3 regions of the Streptomyces sp. NPDC002701 genome follow, and region 2 is predicted to be linked to each of the others. Evidence: riboswitches for the same ligand, from Rfam matches in the RefSeq annotation. Region 2 holds a riboswitch; each other region holds the start of a gene.
What was found. Region 2 has a riboswitch for cobalamin ahead of ACFYXC_RS34990 (hypothetical protein). Riboswitches for the same ligand answer to the same signal wherever they lie in the genome.
Positions count from the first base shown of each region.

Region 1: linked by a shared signal. The riboswitch ahead of ACFYXC_RS22385 (cobalamin biosynthesis protein) and the one ahead of ACFYXC_RS34990 (hypothetical protein) in region 2 are both predicted to bind cobalamin.
Region 3: linked by a shared signal. The riboswitch ahead of ACFYXC_RS38610 (energy-coupling factor ABC transporter permease) and the one ahead of ACFYXC_RS34990 (hypothetical protein) in region 2 are both predicted to bind cobalamin.

Region 1 is NZ_JBIAQL010000008.1:56,581-64,000, forward strand. Features, by position in the region: gene ACFYXC_RS22370 (lysozyme) at 136-879, shown strand; gene ACFYXC_RS22375 (anion permease) at 1,048-2,301, shown strand; gene ACFYXC_RS22380 (hypothetical protein) at 2,314-2,535, shown strand; cobalamin riboswitch at 2,688-2,821, shown strand; gene ACFYXC_RS22385 (cobalamin biosynthesis protein) at 2,946-3,902, shown strand; gene ACFYXC_RS22390 (cobyric acid synthase) at 3,899-5,431, shown strand; gene cobN (cobaltochelatase subunit CobN) at 5,428-7,420, shown strand, end outside.
Region 2 is NZ_JBIAQL010000022.1:50,391-57,810, forward strand. Features, by position in the region: gene ACFYXC_RS34975 (class I SAM-dependent methyltransferase) at 1-339, opposite strand, end outside; gene ACFYXC_RS34980 (ATP-grasp domain-containing protein) at 666-1,904, opposite strand; gene ACFYXC_RS34985 (cysteine synthase family protein) at 1,901-2,923, opposite strand; gene ACFYXC_RS34990 (hypothetical protein) at 2,920-3,783, opposite strand; cobalamin riboswitch at 3,841-4,058, opposite strand; gene ACFYXC_RS34995 (ferric reductase-like transmembrane domain-containing protein) at 4,294-5,277, shown strand; gene ACFYXC_RS35000 (dienelactone hydrolase family protein) at 5,768-6,505, opposite strand; gene ACFYXC_RS35005 (ABC transporter ATP-binding protein) at 6,691-7,395, opposite strand; gene ACFYXC_RS35010 (ABC transporter permease) at 7,403-7,420, opposite strand, start outside.
Region 3 is NZ_JBIAQL010000033.1:1,615-9,034, forward strand. Features, by position in the region: gene ACFYXC_RS38595 (GNAT family N-acetyltransferase) at 1-220, opposite strand, end outside; gene ACFYXC_RS38600 (hypothetical protein) at 554-1,282, shown strand; gene ACFYXC_RS38605 (cellulase family glycosylhydrolase) at 1,339-3,018, opposite strand; cobalamin riboswitch at 3,205-3,388, shown strand; gene ACFYXC_RS38610 (energy-coupling factor ABC transporter permease) at 3,418-4,131, shown strand; gene ACFYXC_RS38615 (energy-coupling factor ABC transporter substrate-binding protein) at 4,128-4,613, shown strand; gene cbiQ (cobalt ECF transporter T component CbiQ) at 4,620-5,369, shown strand; gene ACFYXC_RS38625 (energy-coupling factor ABC transporter ATP-binding protein) at 5,366-6,226, shown strand; gene ACFYXC_RS38630 (GNAT family N-acetyltransferase) at 6,207-6,833, opposite strand; gene ACFYXC_RS38635 (lamin tail domain-containing protein) at 7,026-7,420, shown strand, end outside.

The DNA.
Region 1 (7,420 bases), on a different contig from region 2:
ACCCGCAGGTCCGAAAGGTCGTGAACAGGGATCAATCAGTCAGCACGGGTGATTGACCGGCGGACGACGCGTCGCCAGGGATCTTCCAGTAGCCTCTGGGAGATTTTCGTGCATGTCGCCATTCCGGGGGGAAATATGGCTCGTGGTAGCAAACCGTCCCGTCGGCGCGCCCGCCTCGTCGCCGCTTCCATGGCGACGCTGGCGCTCGGCGGGACCGCCCTCCTCGAGGTGCCGGCCTCGGCGGCCGGCAAGCCGAAGGGGCACGACGTGTCCTCGCACCAGAAGAACGTGAACTGGTCGGGCGCGAAGAACAAGGGCGCCAGGTTCGTCTATGTGAAGGCGACCGAGTCGCACACGTACCGCAATCCGTACTTCGCCCAGCAGTACGACGGCGCGCGCGGCGCGGGCATCATCCGCGGCGCGTACCACTTCGCCCTGCCGCACAAGTCGTCCGGTACGGAACAGGCCGCCCACTTCCTGCGCAACGGAGGGGGCTGGCGGCCGGACGGCTGGACGCTGCCGCCCGCGCTGGACATCGAGTACAACCCGTACGACGAGAAGAGGAAGTGCTACGGGCTGAGCAAGGGCGCGATGGTCGGCTGGATCAGGGCGTTCAGCGCCGAGGTGAAGCGGCAGACCGGCCGGCGGCCCGTCATCTACACCAACCACGACTGGTGGAAGACGTGCACGGGTGACAGCGCGGCCTTCGGCTCGAACCATCCGCTGTGGCTGGCCCGCTACAGCGCGTCCGCGGGGTCGCTGCCGCCCGGCTGGAGCTTCTGGACCTTCTGGCAGTACGACGACAGCGGCAGCCTGCCGGGTGACCAGAATCTCTTCAACGGCTCCCTGTCTCAGCTGCGGAGCTTCGCAAGGGGGTAGTGGACCCTCGAATTCCGCCTCTGTTCGATGACGCGGGCCGTCACTTCGACACAAGCGGAAGGGCGGCACCGCGATCGAGTCACCCCACCGCCCTACTCAGTTCACTTTCCGTTCATCCAGGTTGCCTACGTTCCATCTGCCACTGACGTCCAACAGAAGCCTGGGTAAATGGAACACATCACGCTCCTCCTCGGAATCGTGATCGTCACCGCTCTCGTGTTCGATTTCACGAACGGTTTCCACGACACTGCCAACGCGATGGCGACGACCATCTCGACCGGCGCTCTCAAGCCCAAGACGGCGGTGGCCATGTCCGCCGTGCTGAACCTCGTCGGTGCGTTCCTCTCCGTGGAGGTCGCCAAGACGATCTCCGGCGGCATCATCAACGAAGAGGGCATCCGCACCGAAGTGATCTTCGCGGCGCTCGTCGGCGCCATTCTGTGGAATCTGCTGACCTGGCTCCTGGGTCTGCCGTCCAGTTCCTCCCACGCGCTCTTCGGCGGCCTGATCGGCGCCGCGGTGATGTCGGCTGGCTGGTCGTCGGTGAACGGCTCGACCGTGATCACCAAGGTGCTCATCCCCGCGGTCGCCGCGCCCCTGGTGGCCGGTCTCGCCGCGATGCTCGCCACCCGGCTGACGTACCGGATCAGCAACCGGGCCGGTGAGCAGGCGACCTCGAAGGGCTACCGCGCGGGCCAGATCACCTCCGCGGGCCTGGTCTCGCTGGCCCACGGCACGAACGACGCGCAGAAGACCATGGGCATCATCACCCTGGCCCTGGTCACCGGCGGTGTGCTCGCGCCCGGGTCGAACCCGCCCCTGTGGGTCATCGTCTCGGCCGGTGTCGCCATCGCCCTCGGCACCTACCTGGGCGGCTGGCGCATCATCCGCACCATGGGCAGGGGTCTCACCGACCTCGCGCCGCCGCAGGGCTTCGCCGCCCAGACCAGCGCCGCGACGGTCATCCTGGCCTCCTCGCACCTCGGCTTCTCCCTCTCCACCACCCAGTCCTGCTCCGGCGCCGTGATGGGTTCGGGGCTCGGCCGCAAGGGCGGTGTGGTCCGCTGGTCGACCGCGACGCGCATGTTCGTCGCCTGGGGCCTCACGCTGCCCGCCGCCGGACTGGTGGGCGCGGGCGCCGAGTTCCTCACCCAGCAGGGCACCTGGGGCATCGTCCTGACCGGCGCGTTGCTGATCGCCGGCTCCGGGGTCATCTGGACGCTGTCCCGCCGTCAGCCCGTCACCGTCGACAACGTCAACGACGAGCCCGTGCCCGCCGGCGTCGTGACGGCCGCGATCGCCGCCGTCACCCCGCCCCCCGCGGGCCCGGTCACCACCGCGGCCACGGCGACCGCGCCCGACGACCTGATGACGACCATCCCGGGCCCGGACGCCGAGCCGGCCCGTCCGGCCACGGTGTAAGGAACGAACCACATGAAGATCGACTGGGCAGCCCTCGGCTCCGTGTTCGGAGTCAGCCTCATCGCCACCGTCGCCCTCGTGGGCCTCTTCACCCTCGGCATCGTCGGCCTCTCCAAGCGCGAGACGGCCACCGCCCAGGGCGGCTCGGCGGCCCTCGCGGTCACCGGCGCGTACGCCTGCTTCGCGGCCTGCGCGGCAGCCGTGGCCTACGGCATCTACCTGATCGTGGCCTGACGCCCGCAGCGCGTCCGTCCGGCCCCCGCAGTACGTCCGTTCAGTACGGGACGGCCCCGCCGACCACTCGGTCGGCGGGGCCGTCCCGTGTTCCATGTGGGCCTCAGCACACTCTCCCTTCGCAGGTCAACAGCAAGTTGACGGGTGTTCTCGGGGCGTGGTGGACTGCCGGGGCCATGTACGACGGCAGGAGAGGAAGCCGGTGTGAATCCGGCGCGGTCCCGCCACTGTGACCGGGGAATCCCTTCCCCGGGAGTCAGGAACTCTCGTCGTCGGTCTCGTCGAACCAGGGCGTGGACACCCTGAGTGAGGACATATCGCCATGCGCGGCCGTCTGTTGTGGACCGGTGTGCCCCGTACGAGGGTGCCGGGTACGGGAGTTCCGCCTCACGTAGCGGCGGGCTGAACCGATGCGTGCCGATCGCGTCTTCGCGTACGGCGCCGCCGCCGGCCTCCTCGGTGACCTGCTGTTCGGCGATCCCCGCCGGGGGCATCCGGTCGCCGCGTTCGGCCGTGCCGCGGGGGCCGTGGAGCGGGTCCTGTGGCGGGACCACCGCGGGTGGGGCGCCCTGCACACCACCGTGTGCGCGGGCGGCGCCGTCGCCCTCGCCGTGGCCGCCGACCGTGCCGTACGCACCTGCGGCGCCGCGTCCGTCGCGCTGACCGCCGCCGCCACCTGGGCGGTCGTCGGCGGGACCTCGCTCGGGCGGGAGGCCCGGGCCGCCGGCGACGCGCTGGCCGCCGGGGACATCGAGGCCGCCCGCGAGCGGCTGCCGCACCTGTGCGGGCGCGACCCGCAGGCGCTGGACGCCGACGGGATCGCCCGGGCCGTCGTCGAGTCCGTCGCCGAGAACACCTCCGACGCCGTCGTGGGCGCCCTGGTGTGGGGCGCGGTCGCGGGCGTGCCCGGTCTGGCCGGGTTCCGGGCCGTCAACACGCTGGACGCCATGGTGGGGCACCGGTCGCCGCGATACCGGCGGTACGGGTGGGCCTCCGCGCGGCTCGACGACGTCGCCGGGTGGCCCGGAGCCCGGCTGACCGCTGTCCTCGCGGCCGTCGCCGGAGATGATCCGCGGGGCGCGATCCGCGCCTGGCGTACCGACGCCGGCCAGCACCCGAGCCCCAACGCCGGCCCCGTCGAAGCCTCGTTCGCGGGCGCGCTCGGAGTGCGGCTCGGCGGCACCCTCTCCTACGCGGGACGGGTCGAGCACCGGCCCGTCCTCAACGGCGGCGGGCGGCCCGTGCGGGTCGGGGACATCGAGCGGGCCGTCCGGCTCTCGCGCCGCGTGGGCCTGCTCGCGCTGGGTGTGAGTGTCGCCGGGCGGCTGCTCGCCGGGGCAGCCGCCGGGAAGGGGCGTACGTCATGAGCGGGGGCCGGGAAGGCGGGCCGGGCGGGGGGCTGCTCGTCGCGGGCACCACGTCCGACGCGGGCAAGAGCGTCGTGACCGCCGGGATCTGCCGGTGGCTGGTGCGGCGGGGGGTGAAGGTCGCGCCCTTCAAGGCACAGAACATGTCGCTGAACTCGTTCGTGACGCGGGAGGGCGCCGAGATCGGGCGCGCGCAGGCCATGCAGGCGCAGGCCGCCCGCGTGGAGCCGACCGCGCTGATGAACCCCGTCCTGCTGAAGCCGGGCAGCGACCGCAGCAGCCAGGTCGTCCTGATGGGCAGGCCGGTGGGTGAGATGAGTGCGCGCGGCTATCACGGCGGACGTCAGGAGGCGTTGCTCGGGACCGTGCTGGACTGTCTGGCCGAGTTGCGGGGCACGTATGACGCGGTGATCTGTGAGGGGGCCGGGAGTCCGGCCGAGATCAACCTGCGGCGGACGGACATCGTGAACATGGGGATCGCACGCAACGCGCGGCTGCCCGTGCTCGTCGTCGGCGACATCGACCGCGGCGGGGTCTTCGCCTCGTTCTTCGGCACGGTGGCCCTGCTGTCGCGCGAGGACCAGGAACTCGTCGCCGGGTTCCTCGTCAACAAGTTCCGCGGGGACGTCTCCCTCCTCGAACCCGGCATCGACATGCTGCACGGGCTCACCGGGCGCCACACCTACGGCGTCCTGCCGTACCGGCACGGGCTCGGCATCGACGAGGAGGACGGACTCCGCGTGTCCCTGCGGGGCTCGGTGCGCGAGTCCGAGGTGTCCGCCCCCGTCGGCGAGGACATCCTGCGGGTCGCCGTCTGCGCGATCCCCCTGATGTCCAACTTCACCGACCTGGACGCGCTCGCCGCCGAACCGGGCGTCGTCGTGCGGTTCGTGGACCGCGCCGAGGAACTCGTCGACGCCGACCTGGTCGTCGTGCCCGGCACCCGCGGCACGGTCCGCGCCCTGGAGTGGCTGCGGCGGCGCGGCCTCGCCGACGCCCTGGTGCGCCGGGCCGCCGAGGGGCGCCCCGTGCTGGGCATCTGCGGCGGCTTCCAGCTCCTCGGCGAACACATCGACGACGAGGTGGAGTCGAGGGCCGGCGCCGTGGACGGGCTCGGACTCCTCCCCGTACGTGTGCGGTTCGCGCGGGAGAAGACCCTCACCCGGCCCGCCGGCGAGGCCCTCGGCGAACCCGTCGAGGGGTACGAGATCCACCACGGGGTCGCCGAAGTGACCGGCGGTCAGCCCTTCCTGGACGGCTGCCGGGTCGGCCAGGTCTGGGGCACGCACTGGCACGGCTCACTGGAGTCGGACGGCTTCCGGCGCGCCTTCCTGCGCGAGGTGGCCGCCGCCGCGGGGCGCCGCTTCGTACCGGCCGCCGGCACGTCGTTCGCGGGGCTGCGCGAGGAGCAGCTGGACCGGCTCGGCGATCTGATCGAGGAACACGCGGACACGGACGCGCTGTGGCGGCTCATCGAGTCCGGCGCGCCGACAGGACTGCCTTTCATCCCACCGGGAGCACCCGCATGAGCACAGTGTTGTTGTTGTCGACCGCCGACACGGACCTGCTGGCGGCCCGTGCCTCCGGCGCCGCGTACCGGATCGGCAATCCGACCCGCGTGGACGTCGCGGAGGAGCTGCCCGCGCTGGTCGAGGGCGCGGACCTCGCGGTCGTCCGGCTGCTCGGCGGCAAGCGTGCCTGGGAGGACGGGCTCGCCTTCCTGAAGGCGTCCGGCATCCCGACCGTGCTGCTCGGCGGGGAGACCGTGCCCGACGCGGAGCTGATGGCCGAGTCGTCCGTGCCCGCCGGTGTCGTCGCGGAGGCGCTGCGCTACCTCGTCGAGGGCGGCCCGGAGAACCTGGCCGAGCTGACCCGCTTCCTCTCCGACACCGTGCTGGTCACGGGCGAGGGCTTCGAGGCACCGCGGCAGATGCCGCAGTTCGGGGTCCACGGCGAGCCGGTGACGGCCCCCGGCCGCCCGACCGTGGCCGTGCTCTACTACCGCGCCCACGAGCTGAGCGGCAACACCGCCTTCGTGGAGACCCTCTGCGACGCCATCGAGGCCAAGGGCGCCAACGCCCTGCCCGTCTACAGCGGTTCGCTGCGCGGCGCCGGCCCCGAGCTGTACGCGCTCATCGAGGGCGCGGACGCGCTGGTCACCACCGTCCTCGCCTCCGGTGGCGCACACGCCTCCGAGGCGTCCGCGGGCGGCGACGAGGAGGCGTGGGACATCAGCGCGCTCCAGACCCTCGACATCCCCTTCCTCCAGGGCCTGTGCCTGACCACGTCGAAGGCCGCCTGGGAGGCGTCCGACGCGGCCCTGTCCCCCATGGACGCGGCGATGCAGGTCGCGATCCCCGAGTTCGACGGACGCCTCATCACGGTCCCGTTCTCGTTCAAGGAGCAGGGCCCCGACGACGTGCCGGTGTACGTCGCCGACCCGGAGCGGGCCGCGCGCGTCGCCGGGATCGCCGTGCGGCACGCCCGGCTGCGGCACAAGCCCAACGCCGAGAAGAAGCTCGCGGTCGTCTTCACCGCCTATCCGACCAAGCACTCCCGGGTCGGCAACGCGGTGGGCCTGGACACCCCCGCCTCGGCGGTCCGGCTCCTCGACGCGCTGCGGGACGCCGGGTACGCCGTCGAGGGACACCCCGACAACGGCGACGAGCTGATCCACCGGCTCATCGCCGCCGGTGGCCACGACGTCGAGTGGCTCACCGAGGACCAGCTGGCCGCCGCCCCCGCGCGCGTACCGCTCGCCGACTACCGGGCGTGGTTCGACCGGCTCGACCCCGCCCTGCGCGAAGGCATGCTGGAGGCGTGGGGCGAGCCGCCGGGCTCCCTCTACGTGGACGGCGACGACATCGTGCTGGCCTCCCTCCGGTTCGGGAACGTCGTCGTGATGATCCAGCCGCCGCGCGGCTTCGGCGAGAACCCGATCGCGATCTACCACGACCCGGACATGCCGCCCTCGCACCACTACATGGCGGCCTACCGCTGGCTGGAGAACGCCTCCTCGGAGGGCGGCTTCGGCGCCGACGCGATCGTGCACATGGGCAAGCACGGCACGATGGAGTGGCTGCCGGGCAAGGGCCTCGGCCTCAGCGGCGGCTGCGCGCCCGACGCGGTGCTCGGCGAACTGCCGCTGGTGTACCCCTTCATCGTCAACGACCCCGGCGAGGGCACCCAGGCCAAGCGGCGCGGGCACGCCACGATCGTCGACCACCTGGTGCCGCCGATGGCCCGCGCGGACACCTACGGCGACCTCGCGAAGCTGGAACAGCTCCTCGACGAGTACGCGCTCGTGTCCGACCTGGACCCGACGAAGGCACCGGCCGTACGCGCCCAGATCTGGACGCTGGTGAAGGCTGCCGAACTCCACCACGACCTGCACGTCGACGAGCAGCCGGACGACGGCGCGTTCGACGAGTTCGTGATGCACATCGACGGGTATCTGTGCGAGATCAAGGACGTGCAGATCCGCGACGGGCTGCACATCCTCGGCGGCGGTCCCGAGG
Region 2 (7,420 bases):
GTTGAGGACGACGTCGAAGGCGCCCGGTGCCTCGTAGGTGCGTGCGTCGGCCTGCACGTACGTGACCCGGTCGCCCGTGTCGGCCGACCGTTTGCGCGCCCGGTCCAGCATGGCGGGACTCAGGTCGACCCCGGTGACGTCGTGGCCGCGGCGGGCGAGCGGGACCGTGAACACACCGGGACCGCAGCACAGGTCCAGCACCCGGGTTCCGGTGGGGAAGGCCAGCAGGGGAGAGGTGTCGAGCAGTTCCTCGGCCTGCGCGTGGCGTTGCTCGGAGAAGAGGAAGTCGTGGAACTCGGTCCAGAAGTCGTCGTCCTGGAACCCGCCCGTCCGTGTCATGCGGTCTCAGTGCTCCTTCGTCGTCATCGTGCAGGTGGTGGTGCGGTGTGCGGTCGCGGAACGCCGGCAGTACGGGGAAGCACCGTGCACCAGGCGCCGAGCGGCGGTCAGCAGGCCGGAGCCGGCCGTTGTTTCCGTCGTCTTCGGCGAGCCCGTGAGCCCGTGAGCCCGTGAGCCCGTGAGCTCGTGAGCCCGTGGAGCTGCCCGACCCGTACTCCGCCGACAGGGCCGGCCGGGTGCCTACCGTCAGAACGGCCAGGCCGGCCCGCGGCGGTCCGTCGAGCGCGGACGGCGTGGCCCGCAAGCCCTTCCCGCCCGGCGCTTGTTCAGCCACCCGCATCCCCGGTCCGCGGGAACGGCTCCGTCAGCACCCGTACGGCATTGGCGGCGGCCACCGCGTGGTGCGTGGCCAGCTCGGCGCTCTCGGCCTCCGCGTAGACGATGCCCGCGTAACCGCGGCTGTCGGTCAGGTGCTCGACGGGGTCGCCGACTGACCTGACCGGGTACCAGGCGGGTGACCCCGGCATGTCCGCCAGGCGGTCCAGCCCGGCGACACCCGTGAACACCCCGGGCGCGGCCGGGTAGCCCAGGACGAAGGCGACCGCCGGGCCGCCGGGCAGGTCGGCGTCCATGAGGCGGGGACGGCGCCCGAGCGCGGCCTCGATCATCGCCGCGTACACGTTGACGCCCAGCGCCCGGCACATGCCCTCCCCGACCAGGGCGCCGCCGATCCGGGGATTGATCTCGACGACCTCCGGCCCGCCGGCGGTCAGGACGAACTCCACGTGCGCGAAACGATCGGTGTAGCCGACCGCCGCGAGCACCTCGCCGAGCCACCGCTCCAGCACGGCCCGCCGCGCCTCGGGGAAGGCCACGGGAAACGCGGTGATCTCCTCCCGGAAGTACGGCTCCGGTGACATCAGCCGACTGGAGACGCCCAGCAGCCGGGTCCGGCCGGCCCAGGTGAGGGTCTCGGCGCTGTACAGCGGCCCGCTGAAGTACGGCTCCGCGAACAGCCGTCCTTTCAGCTGCCGCCCGGCCGCCTCGGCCAGGGCCGCCTCCAGCTCCGGCTCGTCACGCACCAGCCAGACGTTCTGACTGCCGGTGCCCGCCGTGTCCTTCAGGACGGCGGGCAGGCCGACCTCCTTGAGCGGCACGTTCCCCGATTCCGTCCCGGTCGCCTCCACGGCGCGCCCGCGCGTCAGCCCGGCGTCGTGCAGCCGGTTGCGTACGGCCGCCTTGTCCCGGGTCAGTCGCAACACGGCCGGATCGAGACCGGGCAGACCGAGACGGTCGGCGAGTTCCGCGCCCGCCAGGGTCCAGGTGTCGGTGGAGCTGATCAGACCGCGCAGCCGAGGTGTCCGGTGCAGCAGATCCGTGAGCCCTTCCACGTCGAAGGTGTCGGTGACGACGACGTCGAGGGCGTCCGCCGGAAGCCTCTGCAGCTCGTACGAGTAGTAGGCGCGGTCGCGTGTCAGCAGGGTGAGCCGCTCGCCGAGCACCTCGGCGGCGCGCACCAGGTGTCCGAGACCGAAGGTGAGTGACTCCAGGCACGCCACGGTCATGCCGCTCGCTCCTTCCCGCCGGCCGGGTCGGCGGTGCGCCGCCACGCCATCCTGGACCAGGGCATGGACATCTCCTCGGGGGTGGAGACCTCGACCGGCTTCAGCGCGGCGGGGTCCAGGGCTTCGGTGTGGCGGGCGAAGACGCGTTCGACGTAGCGGTGTCCGGTGTCGGCTCCGATCACCAGGTGCAGCCGGTCGGGGTGGCGGCGGGCCTCGTACGTCGCGGTCAGGTATCCGGCGCCGGTGGAGAGTCCGGCGAAGACGGCGTGGTCGCGCAACAGGGCGATCGTGCCGGACATGGCGTGGGTGAAGTCCAGCCAGTGCACGGCGTCGTAGAGGTGGTGGCGGACGTTGTCGAAGACGATCGACGACCCGATGCCGGCGATGATCGCCTCCGGGTCGTGGTGGTCCTGGCTGCCGAAGGTGACGCTGCCGAACGGCTGGACGCCGACGAGGCGCACCGAGGGGTCCGTGGCGCGCAGGCGCTCCACGAGGCCGCCGGTAGAGGCTCCCGAGCCCACCCCTCCGACGACGGTCAGCGCGGTGGCGGGGAACGCGGCCGTGATCCGGTCGGCCACCTCGTGGTAGCCGAGGTAGTGGACGTCGTCGTGGTACTGGCGCATCCAGTGCCAGTCGGGATGGTCGGTCAGGAGCTCCCGCACCCGCCGCACCCGCAACTCCTGGTCCAGCTTGAGATTCCTGGAGGGGCGGACCTGTTCCACGGTGGCGTCGAGGATCTCCAGTTGGGCGCGGGTGGCGGTGTCCACGGTGGTGGAGGCGACGATGTGGCAGCGCATGCCGTAGCGGTGACAGGCCAGCGCCAGGGCGTAGGCGTAGATGCCGCTGGAGCTGTCGATCAGGGTCTGTCCCGGGCGGATCGTGCCCCGTTCCAGCAGGTGGCGGACGGCGGCGAGCGCGGAGTAGATCTTCATCGACTCGAACCGGACGAGGACGAGGCCGTCTGTGAGCCGGACGAGATCGGGGACCTTCAGGGCGTCGGCGATGTGGGGGTGGGTCACCCATAGCCTCCTCGGGCGAAGGAACACTGGTGGCCGAGCGAGTGGAAGAAGGCGGACAGGTCGGATTTCAGGTCTGTGTGCAGGCGTCCGGGGAAGAGGTAGCCGATCAGGCATCCGGTGTGGGCGACGAAGATGCCGTCGGCGCCGAACCGCTCCCGATGGGCCAGCATGCTGTCGAACGTCGCCTTGGGCAGCACGCTCTGCGACAGGGTCGCGCTGGCGGTGGCGGCCCGGGCGACGGCGGCCGGATCGCCGGAGGCGAAACCCTTCAGCAGGTCGGTCAGGCACCGCTCGTACTCCTCGCCGTGCCGCCGGTAGTGCGCCAGCAGCAGGCCGGTGACGGCGGAGGTGTCCACCGTCCCGGGCTCGGTGAGGTACGCCGTGTGGAAGCCGATGTCCGTGCCCAGGCGCCGCACCACTTGGTGCCGGCCACTGAGGTACAGCGCGAACTCGTCGAGGAAGACGCTGTCGGCCCGCTCGACCGCGGCCAGGATGCCGAGGACCACCTCCGTGTCGTACGGCAGGGCGAAGAGCCGGAACAGGCAGCGCAGGGTGGCCACGATGTCGGCGGTCGAGCTGGCCATTCCCACGCCCACCCGCAGGTCGGAGTGGGTACTCCAACGGCCTGGCGGCAGCGTGAGTCCGAAGTGTTCCAGGAAGAGCCGGGCCGCGTTCGCGGACTTCGCACCGACGGGTGGTGAGCCCGGCGGCCGGGTGTCCTGAGTGAAATGCGTCCAGGAGTGGCGGTCCACGGGGAACGACACGATGGCGATGTCCGGCTCCGTGTCCGCCCGCAGCGGGCCCTGGTACAGCTCGCGCAGTGTGCCGTGGCAGACGCCGGACACGGTACGGCCCGTCACGAAACCCTCCTCCGTACCGCCGACCCGGTCCTCGAGGTCACCGTGCACCACCCGCACATCGCGTACGGGGGCAGTGGCAGGTCTTCGGACTCGTGGGCTCGCTCACCGGGGACACCGGTCACCGGTGGGCACCTACCGACCGTCGCTTCCCCGGCCCCCACACGATCGGGCCCAGTGCTGTTGACGGCTTTCGTTCCCACTCACCGCTGCGGGACAGTCCCGGATTCCCACCGGGTTCCCTCTTGCGTCGCGCCACCGGACCCGGAGGGACAGGAGGCTCGAACCGACTGCGGGCATCAGCGTAGGGTGGCTCCCGCCGATGCGGCAGGGGCGAGACGGCAGTTGTCCGAATGCGATCGGTCGGGTGGTAACGGGGGCTCGAGACGATTCGGCCGGTCGGACGATGACTCTGGCCGGATGTGCTCTCCGTAATCCCGGTCACACCCCGCACACTGGTGCGTCGACGTCACCTGCACCTCTCCTCGGAAGACCGCGCCCGGAAGGCCCAGGATGCTGCCAGAGACGACGCCGGAGGACGGCGGCACGACGGTCCCGCCGCCCGCCCGTGACAAGCGCCCGCCCGAGCGCGTCGTCCTGCGTGCCGACCTGCGTTCCGCGCTCCCCGACGCCACTGCCGCCGTCCTGGTCACGGCGGCCGTCTTCGCGTTCCTGTACGCCCGCGTGGAGTCGGGTGACTCGGCGACGGTCGCTGTCATGCCGTTCATGGATGACGCCGGCACGTACTGGATGTATCTGCTCAGCCAGGCGTTCGGCTGGTCGGGCCTGCTGTGGGCCTGGGGCACGGTCATGCTCGGTCTGCTGCTGTCGGGGCCGCGTCCCGCCCGGTTGCCGGTGTCCCGGCAGGTGCTGGAACGCTGGCACCGCACCACGAGCCTGACCACGATGGCCCTGATGTTCGCGCACGCGCTGATGTTCGCGGCGGAACTCGTGCGCTACGAGGCGGAGTTGGCGTGGCTCGAACGGCTGTGGGCGGGATTCGCCGACACGTTCGTGCCCGGCTGGTACGACTCGGGCACCGGCCGGATCGCCATTCCGCTGGGTCAGGGTGCTCTGTATCTGGCCGTCCCCCTGGGCCTGCTGTTCTACGTCCGCCACCGTATCGGCGCCAGCACCTGGCGCCGACTGCACCGCTTCGTCATCGTCGTGTACGTGCTGAGCGTGTGGCACACCCTGCTGTACGGCACCAACGTCTGGTACGGCGAGTGGCCGCGCACCGTCCTGTGGCTGCTGCAGCTCCCGGTCGCGGCGCTGCTGCTGGCCCGGCTGTTGCGGCCTGCCCGTCGGGCCGAGCGACTGGCTGCACCGACGCGGTGCGAGGGCGTGTCGCTGCCGGGCTGGGTGACGCGGGCCGCCGGCCGGGTGGCCGCCGGGGCCGTTGTGGTGGGCCTCGTCATCGTGGTGGCGTCCGGCCACGACGGCGGCCGCGAACGCCCGGCCGAACCACCCGCGACGAGTCCACACGAGCCCGAGTGACGCACGGCCGCGCGCCTCGGAGCGCGGCCGGTGTGGTTGGGCCTGGTGAACGACCCGGACGCGACGGAGGACATTGCAGACGGAAGTCCATCGCCCGGGGCACCTGAACGGAGGTGAGCAGCCAGGAGCGGCCTCCGGGGGCACCCGTGGTGACCGCACCCAGCCGTTCTCCGGCAAGCCCGCTGCCGTGCGAGCCGAACGGGTCGGCGAGTTAGTCATCCACATCCCGGCTGGCGAGGGCCAGCGCCGCGGTGAAACCGGCGCGCGGCCTTCTGCGCCCGAAGCCGGCCCCGCAGCGCCTTGTCGCTCTCGCCGAGATCGTTCGCCGCCTTCTGTACCCGCGCGGCCGCGGCCGAGGGGGCGGCAGCGGCGCCCGTACAGGGCAGGCCCGCGGCGCCCGGCGCACACCGTTCAGCTCCTCACCCCTGATCTGGCCTGCGACGTCCCGGCTCGGCTTCAACCGCGCCTGGCACTGGGGCGGTTGCCTGGGTCATGCCTCCAGGTCCTCCGTCACGGGCAGGCACTCGGTGAGCAGGTCGACGACGTCGCGCCAGGCTCGCTGGGCGTGCCGTGGGTGGTGGCCGACGCCGGGGACCGTGGGGTGGTCGACCGGGGGGTAAGGGAAGGCGTGCAAGGCTCCGCCGTAGACTGTGAGGCGCCAGTCGACGCCCGCGGCCTGCATCTCAGCGGTGAACGCGTCCCGTTGCGCGGGCGGCATGATCGGGTCTTCCGACCCGACCCCGGCCCACACCGGGCAGCGAATGCGCGCCGCTTCGCCCGGTCGGCCCGTGATCAGCCCGTTGACTGTCCCGATCGCCCGCAGGTCGACGCCGTCGCGCCCGAGTTCCAGCGCGACGGCGCCCCCGGTGCCGTAGCCGACGGCGGCGATACGGTCGGGATCGGTCCGCGGCTCGGCGCGCAGCACGTCGAGCGCCGCATGACCGATGCCCCGCATCCGGTCCGGATCGGCGAGCAGCGGCATGCAGCGGGCCAGCATCTCCTCGGGGTCACCCAGATAGCGCCCGCCGTGCAGGTCGAAGGCCAGTGCCACGTATCCCAGCTCGGCGAGCGCATCGGCCCGGCGGCGCTCGACGTCGCTGAGCCCCACGCCCTCGGGCCCGATCAGGACCGCGGGCCTGCGGTCGACACCGGCCGGGAGCGCGAGGTGCCCGATCATGGTCAGACCGTCGGCCGGGTACTCGACCGTACGCGTCGCAATCTCCGTCATGAGACGGGACTGTAGTGATCGTCGAGACCGGTCCGGCCGATGTTCTGCCACTGGCAGAACAGCACGGGTGTCCCACTGAAATGCGGAAGGGGCCCGGTGCCCAAAGTTTCAAGATCACCCCGTTGCCCTTTGGCGTTTGGCGCGCCCAGCGCGTCGGCTTCGGGTGGCGGTCCGCCGGGTCGGCTTCATGGGGTGGCCTGTTGGGACAACTTCCCCTTGCGCAGGGTGAGTACGCGGTCGGACTGTGTGGTCAGTTGTGCGGAGTGGGTGACGACGATCACGCATTTGCCCTGTTCGTGGGCGAGTTCGCGGAAGATGTCGCTGATGCCCTGGGCGGTGTCCTCGTCGAGGTTGCCGGTCGGTTCGTCGGCGAAGAGGATGTCGACGTCACAGGCGACCGCGCGGGCGATGGCGACGCGTTGCTGCTGGCCGCCCGAGAGCTGCAGAACGTTCCGTGTGGCCATCGCCTTGTCCAGTCCGACCTGTTCGAGGAGTTGCAGGGCCCGTGCCCGGCGGCTTCCCGTCGCGGGTTTGACGCCGGTGATCTCCATGGCGGTGGTGACGTTCTGGAGCGCGGTCATGTAGGTGAGGAGGTTGTACTCCTGGAAGATCGTGGCGGCGTGTTTGTTGCGGTAGCGGCCCAGGCCCAGTTTCGTCAGGTCCTGGCCGTCGAAGGCGACCGTGCCCTTGGTGGGCGTGTCCAGACCGCTGGCGAGGCTGAGCAAAGTGGTCTTGCCGCTGCCCGAGGGGCCCAGGATGGTGGTGAACGTGCCGCGCTCGAAGGCGCAGTCGATGTTCTTGAGAACGGTGGTCCTGCGGCGCTGACTGACGTAGGTGTGGCTGATGCCGTCGAGTCGCAGGACGGGGCCGGTCGCGCTGGCGTGGCTCATGGTCGGGTCACTTGCCCTTCGTGAG
Region 3 (7,420 bases), on a different contig from region 2:
CCTCGTGCAGGACCGCCACCCGCGCCCCGCCGCGGTGTCTGCCGATGCCGGCCGCGAACTCCGGTGACAGGAAGGGGTTGGCGTACTCGGGTGACTCGTCCGCCGCCCGGTGCCAGGCCCGGCGCAGCGCCTCACTGAGCGACTCGGGCCTGTGGATGCTGATCTCCACCTCGGATCGACCGTCCTCCCCCGTCCCGGCCGTGGCCGGGACCCGTAGCATGCGGCGAGGCTCAAACTTCGCGAAACAGCACGCACACTGTCAAGGGTGCCGGTCGTATCGAATGAGGTGACGTGACGGAAAAATCGGTCGAGGCATCCGTTCCGTCACCTTGAAGGTGGAAAACGAGACATGACTTCGCGCCCGGGACATGACCGCGCACGGCGGGTCCGGTGACTGTCCCGCGCGTCCCCGCCTGCGCCTTCGCGGACCGCGTGGGCGTGTACGGGGTCTGCTCGCCGGTGAGTTGGCCCGCGCAGGTCGGGGATCATGGCCTGGATGATGCGAGTAGCATCCGGCCCCAGCACCACACGATGACGAGGAAGGGTAACCGCCATGTCCGAAGTCGAATCGGCCGCCACGAAGCTCAAGACCCAGTACGCCGCACAGGTGGCTGGGGACCTCGAACGCAACACCAAGGAGCAGGAACGTATCGGCGCCGAAGTGGCGGCGCTGGAGGAGCAGTTGCGCGCCCTGCGGCACGACCAGACCCTGCTGGCGGAACTGCAGCGGGCCCTGGGCGGTGACGACTCCGCGCAGTCCGGTACCGCGGACGGCGCCGCGCCCAAGCCTTCCGTACCGCGTCAGGCGTCGGCAGCCACAGGCACCAGGCGCAAGAAGGCCACCACCGCGAAGCCCGCCACGAAGTCCGCTGCGAAGCCGGCTGCCACCAAGCCGGCCGCCGCGTCAGGTGCCCCGAAGCCTGCCGCGAAGTCCGCCACGAAGTCCGCGGCGGTCAAGCCCGCCGGGGAGCAGCCGGCGGCCGGCAAGCCCACTCTCGTGGAGCTCATCCGCGACCACCTCGGCCGGCAGTCCGAGCCGCGCTCGTCGGCGGAGGTCGCCACCGCGCTGGCCGAGGCCCATCCCGACCGGGACATCAAGCCCAAGGTCGTACGCACCACGGTGGAGGGGCTCGTCGCCAGGGGGCAGGTCCAGCGCACCAAGCAGGGGTCGTCCGTCTTCTACACGACGGCGAAGGCCGCGCCCGCCCCGGCCGCGACCGCGGACACGGGCGCAGCTCCCACCGGGACCGCCGAACAGTCTGCGAACACGGACACCGCCTGACCTGCGCGGCCCAGCCGACGGGGCGCGGTGGCCCCGCCGGCCCGATGGGCGCCGGGTCAGGCGGCGGCGCAGGTGGTGCCGTTGAGGGCGAACGCGGCCGGGGCCGTGTTGGCGGCACCCCTGGCGGCGGTGAAGCCGACACTGACCGAGCCGCCCGCGGGGATGTCGGACGTGTACGAGGCGGGCGCGACGCTCACCGTCGCGCCGCTCTGGGTCGGTGTCCCTCCCCACATGTTCGAGACCGTCTGACCGTTGGCGAAGGCGAAGACCAGCTTCCAGCCGCTGATGGCGGCGGGGCCGGTGTTGCGGATGGTGATCTCACCCTGGAAGCCCCCCGGCCACTCGTTGGCGACGCGGTAGCCCACGGAGCAACTCGCCCCGGGTGTGCCGCCGCCCTCGTCCGTGGTGACGTTCACCGTGGCCGAGCGGGCCGAACGGTTCCCGGCCGCGTCACGTGCGTAGACGGCGAAGGCGTAGGCCGTGTCCGCGGTGAGGCCGGTCACGGTGGCGGTGGTGGTGGCGGACGCGGCGACCGTGCTCTCGGCGCCACCACCGACCCGGACGACGTCGTAACCGGTGACACCGACGTTGTCGGTGGCGGCGCCCCAGGTGAGGGTCACCGAGGTGGCCCCCACGGCGGAGGCGGCGGGGGTGCCCGGAGCGGTCGGGGCCTGGGTGTCGCCCGGGTCGCCGCCGCCGAAGACCGTGGCCTCCTTCGAGGTCTGGACGATGCCGTTGGCGCCGTTGAAGATGCGTTGCCCCCAGGAACTCAGCCGGCTGGGGTCGAAGCCGATCGCCAGGTCGAGGACGGGGTCGGTGTTGCCGCTCCAGGACCAGGCGAGGTAGCCGAGCCGGAGCTGCTGCGCCGCGGCCATCATGGTGTCCTCGTCCGGGTCGCCGTACTGGTCGGCCGGTCCGCCGAACTCACCGATGAGGATGGGCAGTCCGGCGTTCACGAAGGCGTTCAGGTAGTCCGTGATCTCCTGCGCGGTGTCGTAGACGCTGTACATGTGGATCGAGAAGATCAGGTTGCCCGTGGGGTCGGCGTCGTAGACCGACCGGGCGTTGGCGCGCATGACCCCCTGCCAGTCCTGACCCCAGTTGGGCGCGTCGACCATGATGATGTGCTCGAACCCCGCGGTGCGCAGCTTCTTGATCGCGGCGGTCGTGGGGGCGGTCCAGCCGGCGGGGTCGGTGTTGCCCCAGGGCTCGTTGCCGATGTTGACGATGACGTAGTTCTCCTGGCCGGCGAGCACGTTCTTGAGGCTGATCCAGTAGTCGGCCGCGTGGTCGAGCGTGCCGGCCGCCGCCTCCTCGCCGTAGCCGGTGGTGTCGTGCACCTCCAGCACACAGATCAGCCGGTTGGCCTTGCACTGGGTGATGACGGCGGCGACGTCCTCGGGGCTGTTCCTGGTCCATCGGTGGCCGTCGGAGAGGACGACACGGACCGTGTTGGCGCCGAGTGCCTTGATGTCGGCCAGCGACTGCGTCTCACCCGGATACCAGGTGTGGGCGTGGTTGACGCCCCGCATGACGAAGTCGTTCCCGTTGCCCTCCAGCAGGCGGCCGTCGTCGACATGGAGGCCGGTCGCGCGAGCGCCTGAGGGCTCGGCGTGTGCCGTGGCCGGGACCAGGGCGCCCGCGACGGTGAGCCCGAGGAAGGCGGCCAGTCCGGCCAGCAGGGCGCTGACATGACTCTTCCGTGTGGTGCGTGTGGTGCTTCTTGTTCTTCTCACTGCGACTCCAGGAGTGAGCGTCAAGAGGCGTTGGCTTCGGATGGTGGGAGCGCTCCCACAGCGTTCCCATGAAGTCATCTTGCCAGGGGCACGTCAAGACTTGGCGCACGCTCCGACGCGTAACAGATGGTCAGGAGCCACCCGTGCGCCCCTGGGGGGCCGCTTGTCACCACCCCGGTACGCGCACTACTGTCACCACGCCTTGGTGCTCGGGAAATCGGTGTGATGCCGGTGCGGCCCTCGCCACTGTGATCGGGAAGTCCGGCTCCGGCCCTCACGGGCAGCCACTGGGTCCTCGGACCCGGGAAGGCGGAGCGCGGGTGGTTTTGACCCGTAAGCCAGGAGACCGGCCAAGGCGCGTCAACCATCCACGAGGTGCTGGAGAGGGTCTGCTGAGCCATGCACATAGCCGAGGGTTTCCTTCCTCCGGCGCACGCGGTCGCCTGGGGCGTCGCGTCGGCGCCGTTCGTCGTCCACGGAGTCCGGTCGCTCACCCGTGAGGTCAGAGAGCACCCCGAGAGCACGCTGCTCATCGGGGCGTCCGGGGCCTTCACGTTCGTCCTCTCCGCCCTGAAACTGCCGTCGGTGACGGGGAGTTGCTCGCATCCCACGGGCACGGGCCTCGGCGCCATCCTGTTCCGGCCGCCGGTCATGGCGGTCCTCGGCACCATCACCCTGCTCTTCCAGGCGCTGCTGCTCGCGCACGGCGGGCTCACCACGCTGGGTGCCAACGTCTTCTCGATGGCGATCGTCGGGCCGTGGGCCGGCTACGGGATCTACCGGCTGCTCCGGCGGTTCGGCGTGCCGCTGATGGTCGCGGTGTTCTTCGGCGCTTTCGTCGCCGACCTGTCCACCTACTGCGTGACCAGTGTGCAACTGGCGCTGGCGTTCCCCGACCCCAGCAGCGGATTCCTGGGCGCACTCGGCAAGTTCGGCTCGATCTTCGCCGTCACCCAGATCCCGCTCGCGGTGAGCGAGGGGCTGCTGACCGTCCTCGTGATGCGGCTGCTGGTGCAGTCGAGCAAGGGGGAACTGACCCGGCTCGGCGTGCTCCTCACCAGGAAGCAGTCCCCGGCCGAGCAGGCCGGGACGACCGGGGCGGTGGCCCGATGAGCCGCAACGCGAAGATCAACTCCCTGCTGCTGTTCGTGGTGGCCGCCCTCGCCGTACTGCCGCTGGCTCTCGGTCTCGGCGACCACAAGGAGGAGCCGTTCGCGGGCGCCGACGCGGAGGCGGAGACCGCGATCACCGAGATCGAGCCGGACTACGAGCCGTGGTTCTCCCCCCTGTACGAGCCGCCGTCCGGGGAGATCGAGTCGGCCCTGTTCGCCCTCCAGGCAGCCCTCGGCGCGGGCGTCCTCGCCTACTACTTCGGCGTGCGCCGGGGCCGGCGGCAGGGCGAACTGCGCGCGCTGGCCCAACTGGACGCGCGGGACGGGCAAGACGCGCAGGATGCGGGGCCCGGGCCCGGCACGGCGCCGGACGGCGGCACGAGGGGCCCGGACGGGGAGACGGCCCCGGACGGCCCGGCGGCCTCGGTGGGCGCGCCCGGCGCCGTCGCCGACGGTGGCGGGTCCGCGGCCGGCCGGACCTGAGTCCTCGTGCTGCCCATCGACGCGGCGGCGCACAGCAGTCGCTGGCGCCGCCGCCATCCCGTGGACAAGGCCGTGCTCGGGCTCGGTCTGACCGTGCTGGCGATCTCGCTCCCGCCCTGGCCGGGCGCCGCACTGGTGCTGGTCACGGCCCTGGTCGCGCTGCTCGGCCCGGCCGCCGTGCCCGCCCGCCGGCTCTGGCGCGCCTACCGGGTGCCGCTGGGTTTCTGCGTGACCGGGGCGCTCCCGCTGCTCGTCCAGGTGGGCGGCCCGGACGGGTTCCTGACCCTGGCCGCGGGCGGGCCGGTACGCGCCGGGGAACTGGTGCTGCGTACCTCCGCGGCCTCCCTCGGTGTCCTGCTGTTCGCGTTCACCACTCCGATGTCCGACCTGCTGCCGCGGCTGGTGAACGCCGGGGTGCCCGCACCGGTCGTCGACGTGGCCATGGTGACGTACCGGATGAGCTTCCTGCTCCTCGACTCCGTGCGCCGGATCAGGGAGGCGCAGGCCGCCCGGCTGGGTCACACCACGCGGGCCGCGACCTGGCGTTCGCTGGCCGGGCTCGGCGCCACCGCCTTCGTCCGGGCCTTCGACCGGGCGGCCCGGCTGCAGACCGGGCTCGCCGGGCGCGGTTACGACGGCACCCTGCGCGTCCTGGTGCCGGAGGCCCGGATCTCCCCCCGCTTCACCCTCGCCGGTGCCGCGCTGCTCGTGGCCGTGGCCGCACTCACCTTCGTACTGGAAAGGCCGCTGCGATGAGCGAGCCCGTGCTGGTCGCCCTGCGGGGCGCGTCCTACGCGTACGAGGACGGGCCGACCGTGCTCAGCGGTCTCGACTTCGCCGTGCGCGCGGGGCGCGCGCTCGCGCTGCTCGGCCGCAACGGCAGCGGCAAGACCACGCTGATGCGGCTGCTCAGCGGCGGACTGCGCCCGCACACCGGGCAGTTGACCGTCGGGGACGACCCGGTCCGCTACGACCGCAAGGGCCTGACCCGGCTGCGTACGACCGTCCAGCTGGTGGTGCAGGACCCGGACGACCAGTTGTTCGCCGCGTCCGTCGCCCAGGACGTGTCGTTCGGACCGCTGAACCTCGGCCTGCCCGACACGGCGGTCCGGGCCCGGGTGGCCGAGGCGCTCGCCGCGCTGGACATCACCGCCCTGGCCGACCGGCCCACCCACCTGCTCTCCTACGGACAGCGCAAGCGGGCCGCGATCGCGGGAGCCCTGGCGATGCGGCCGCGTGTCCTGATCCTCGACGAACCGACGGCTGGGCTCGACCCGGACGGCCAGGAGCGGCTGCTCGCAACCCTCGGCGGGCTGCGCAGGAGCGGCACCACCGTGGTGATGGCGACGCACGACGTGGACCTGGCCCTGCGCTGGGCCGACGACACGGCGCTGCTCACCCCGTCCGGGGTGGTCACCGGCCCCGCGGCCACCACCCTGGCCCGCACCGACCTCCTGGAACAGGCGGGACTGCGCCTGCCGTGGGGCATCGCGGTGACCGGACTCCTGCGCGCCCAGGGCCTCCTGCCCGCCCTGTCCCCCGGTCCGCGCACCGCGGACGAACTGGCCGCGATGGTCCCGGGGCTCGGCCCGGTCACCCTGCCGCGGCCGTAGACCTGCCGAGGTAGGTGAGGGGGCCCGGGTCGGGCACCGGGATCTCGTGGAAGCCGAGGCGGTCGTAGAACGCTCTCGCGGCGGTGTTCGCGGTGACCATGCCCAGGTGCACCGCCGGAACGCCGCGGTCGGCCAGGGCCGCCAGGAAGGTCTCCATCAACTTCCGGCCGAAGCCCCGGCGTTGATAGTCCGGCAGGAGGTCGATGTGCAGGTGGGCCGGATAGGCGTCCAGTTCGGGCAGGATCATCCGCTCGGGAGTGTGCAGGAGGCGGATCATCTCCTCACCGGGGTCACGCGGTTCGGTGACGGGTTCGGGATAGCGCCGGGCGACGCGTGGGATCCATGTCTCGCGGAAGTCCTTGACGAACCGCCGGGTGTCCGCGGTGCCGACGACATAGCCGACGGCCCGGCCCGAACCGTCGTCCAGGACGAACGCCAGCTCCGGCTCCAGGTGGCAGTACGGCGCGGCGAAGAGGGACGGCATCAGCTCCTCGTCGGGGTACCGCTCCCGCGAGTCCCCTCCGTCGAGAGCGGTCAGTACGCAGACGGCCGCGACCCCGGCACGGTCGGTGGGTCGGTAGGGACGGATTCTCGGCTCCGGGCGCATGAGGAGCATCCTGGCCGTCGCGGGAGCGCTCCCACAAGGGTGTGCCCCGAAGCGAGTCGTGCCACATTTCTAACCCGCCGTCATTTATCACCTTTCAGCGAAGGAAGAGGGGGTTTCCCACTCTCCGACATGGATGTTTCACGACATGGTTAGGCTCCGGGTTCTTGCAGGCATCCGGAGGGGGAATTTCTCATGCGCAATCACCCGGTCATAGCCGTGACCGTCGCCGCCGTCACCACCGGCGCGCTGGCCGTCGCCGCCGTACCGGCCCAGGCGGCCGAGTACCACTCGGCGCTGAAGATCCGCGGCGTGCAGTACGACGCACCCGGCAGAGACTCGAACAGCTGCGCCACCGGCAACACGGACGAGGAATACCTGACGATCAAGAACTACTCGTCGTCGGCGACGGTCAATCTCAGGAACTACCTCGTGAAGGACGCGACCGGCAATCGCTTCCTCTTCACCGCGAACCACTACCTCCAGCCCGGTGACCACGTGAAACTGCGCGGCGGCAACGGCACCGACTCCGACAGCGGGAACGTCGTCCACCGCGACAACTGCAACTTCATGTGGAACAACCCGGGCGA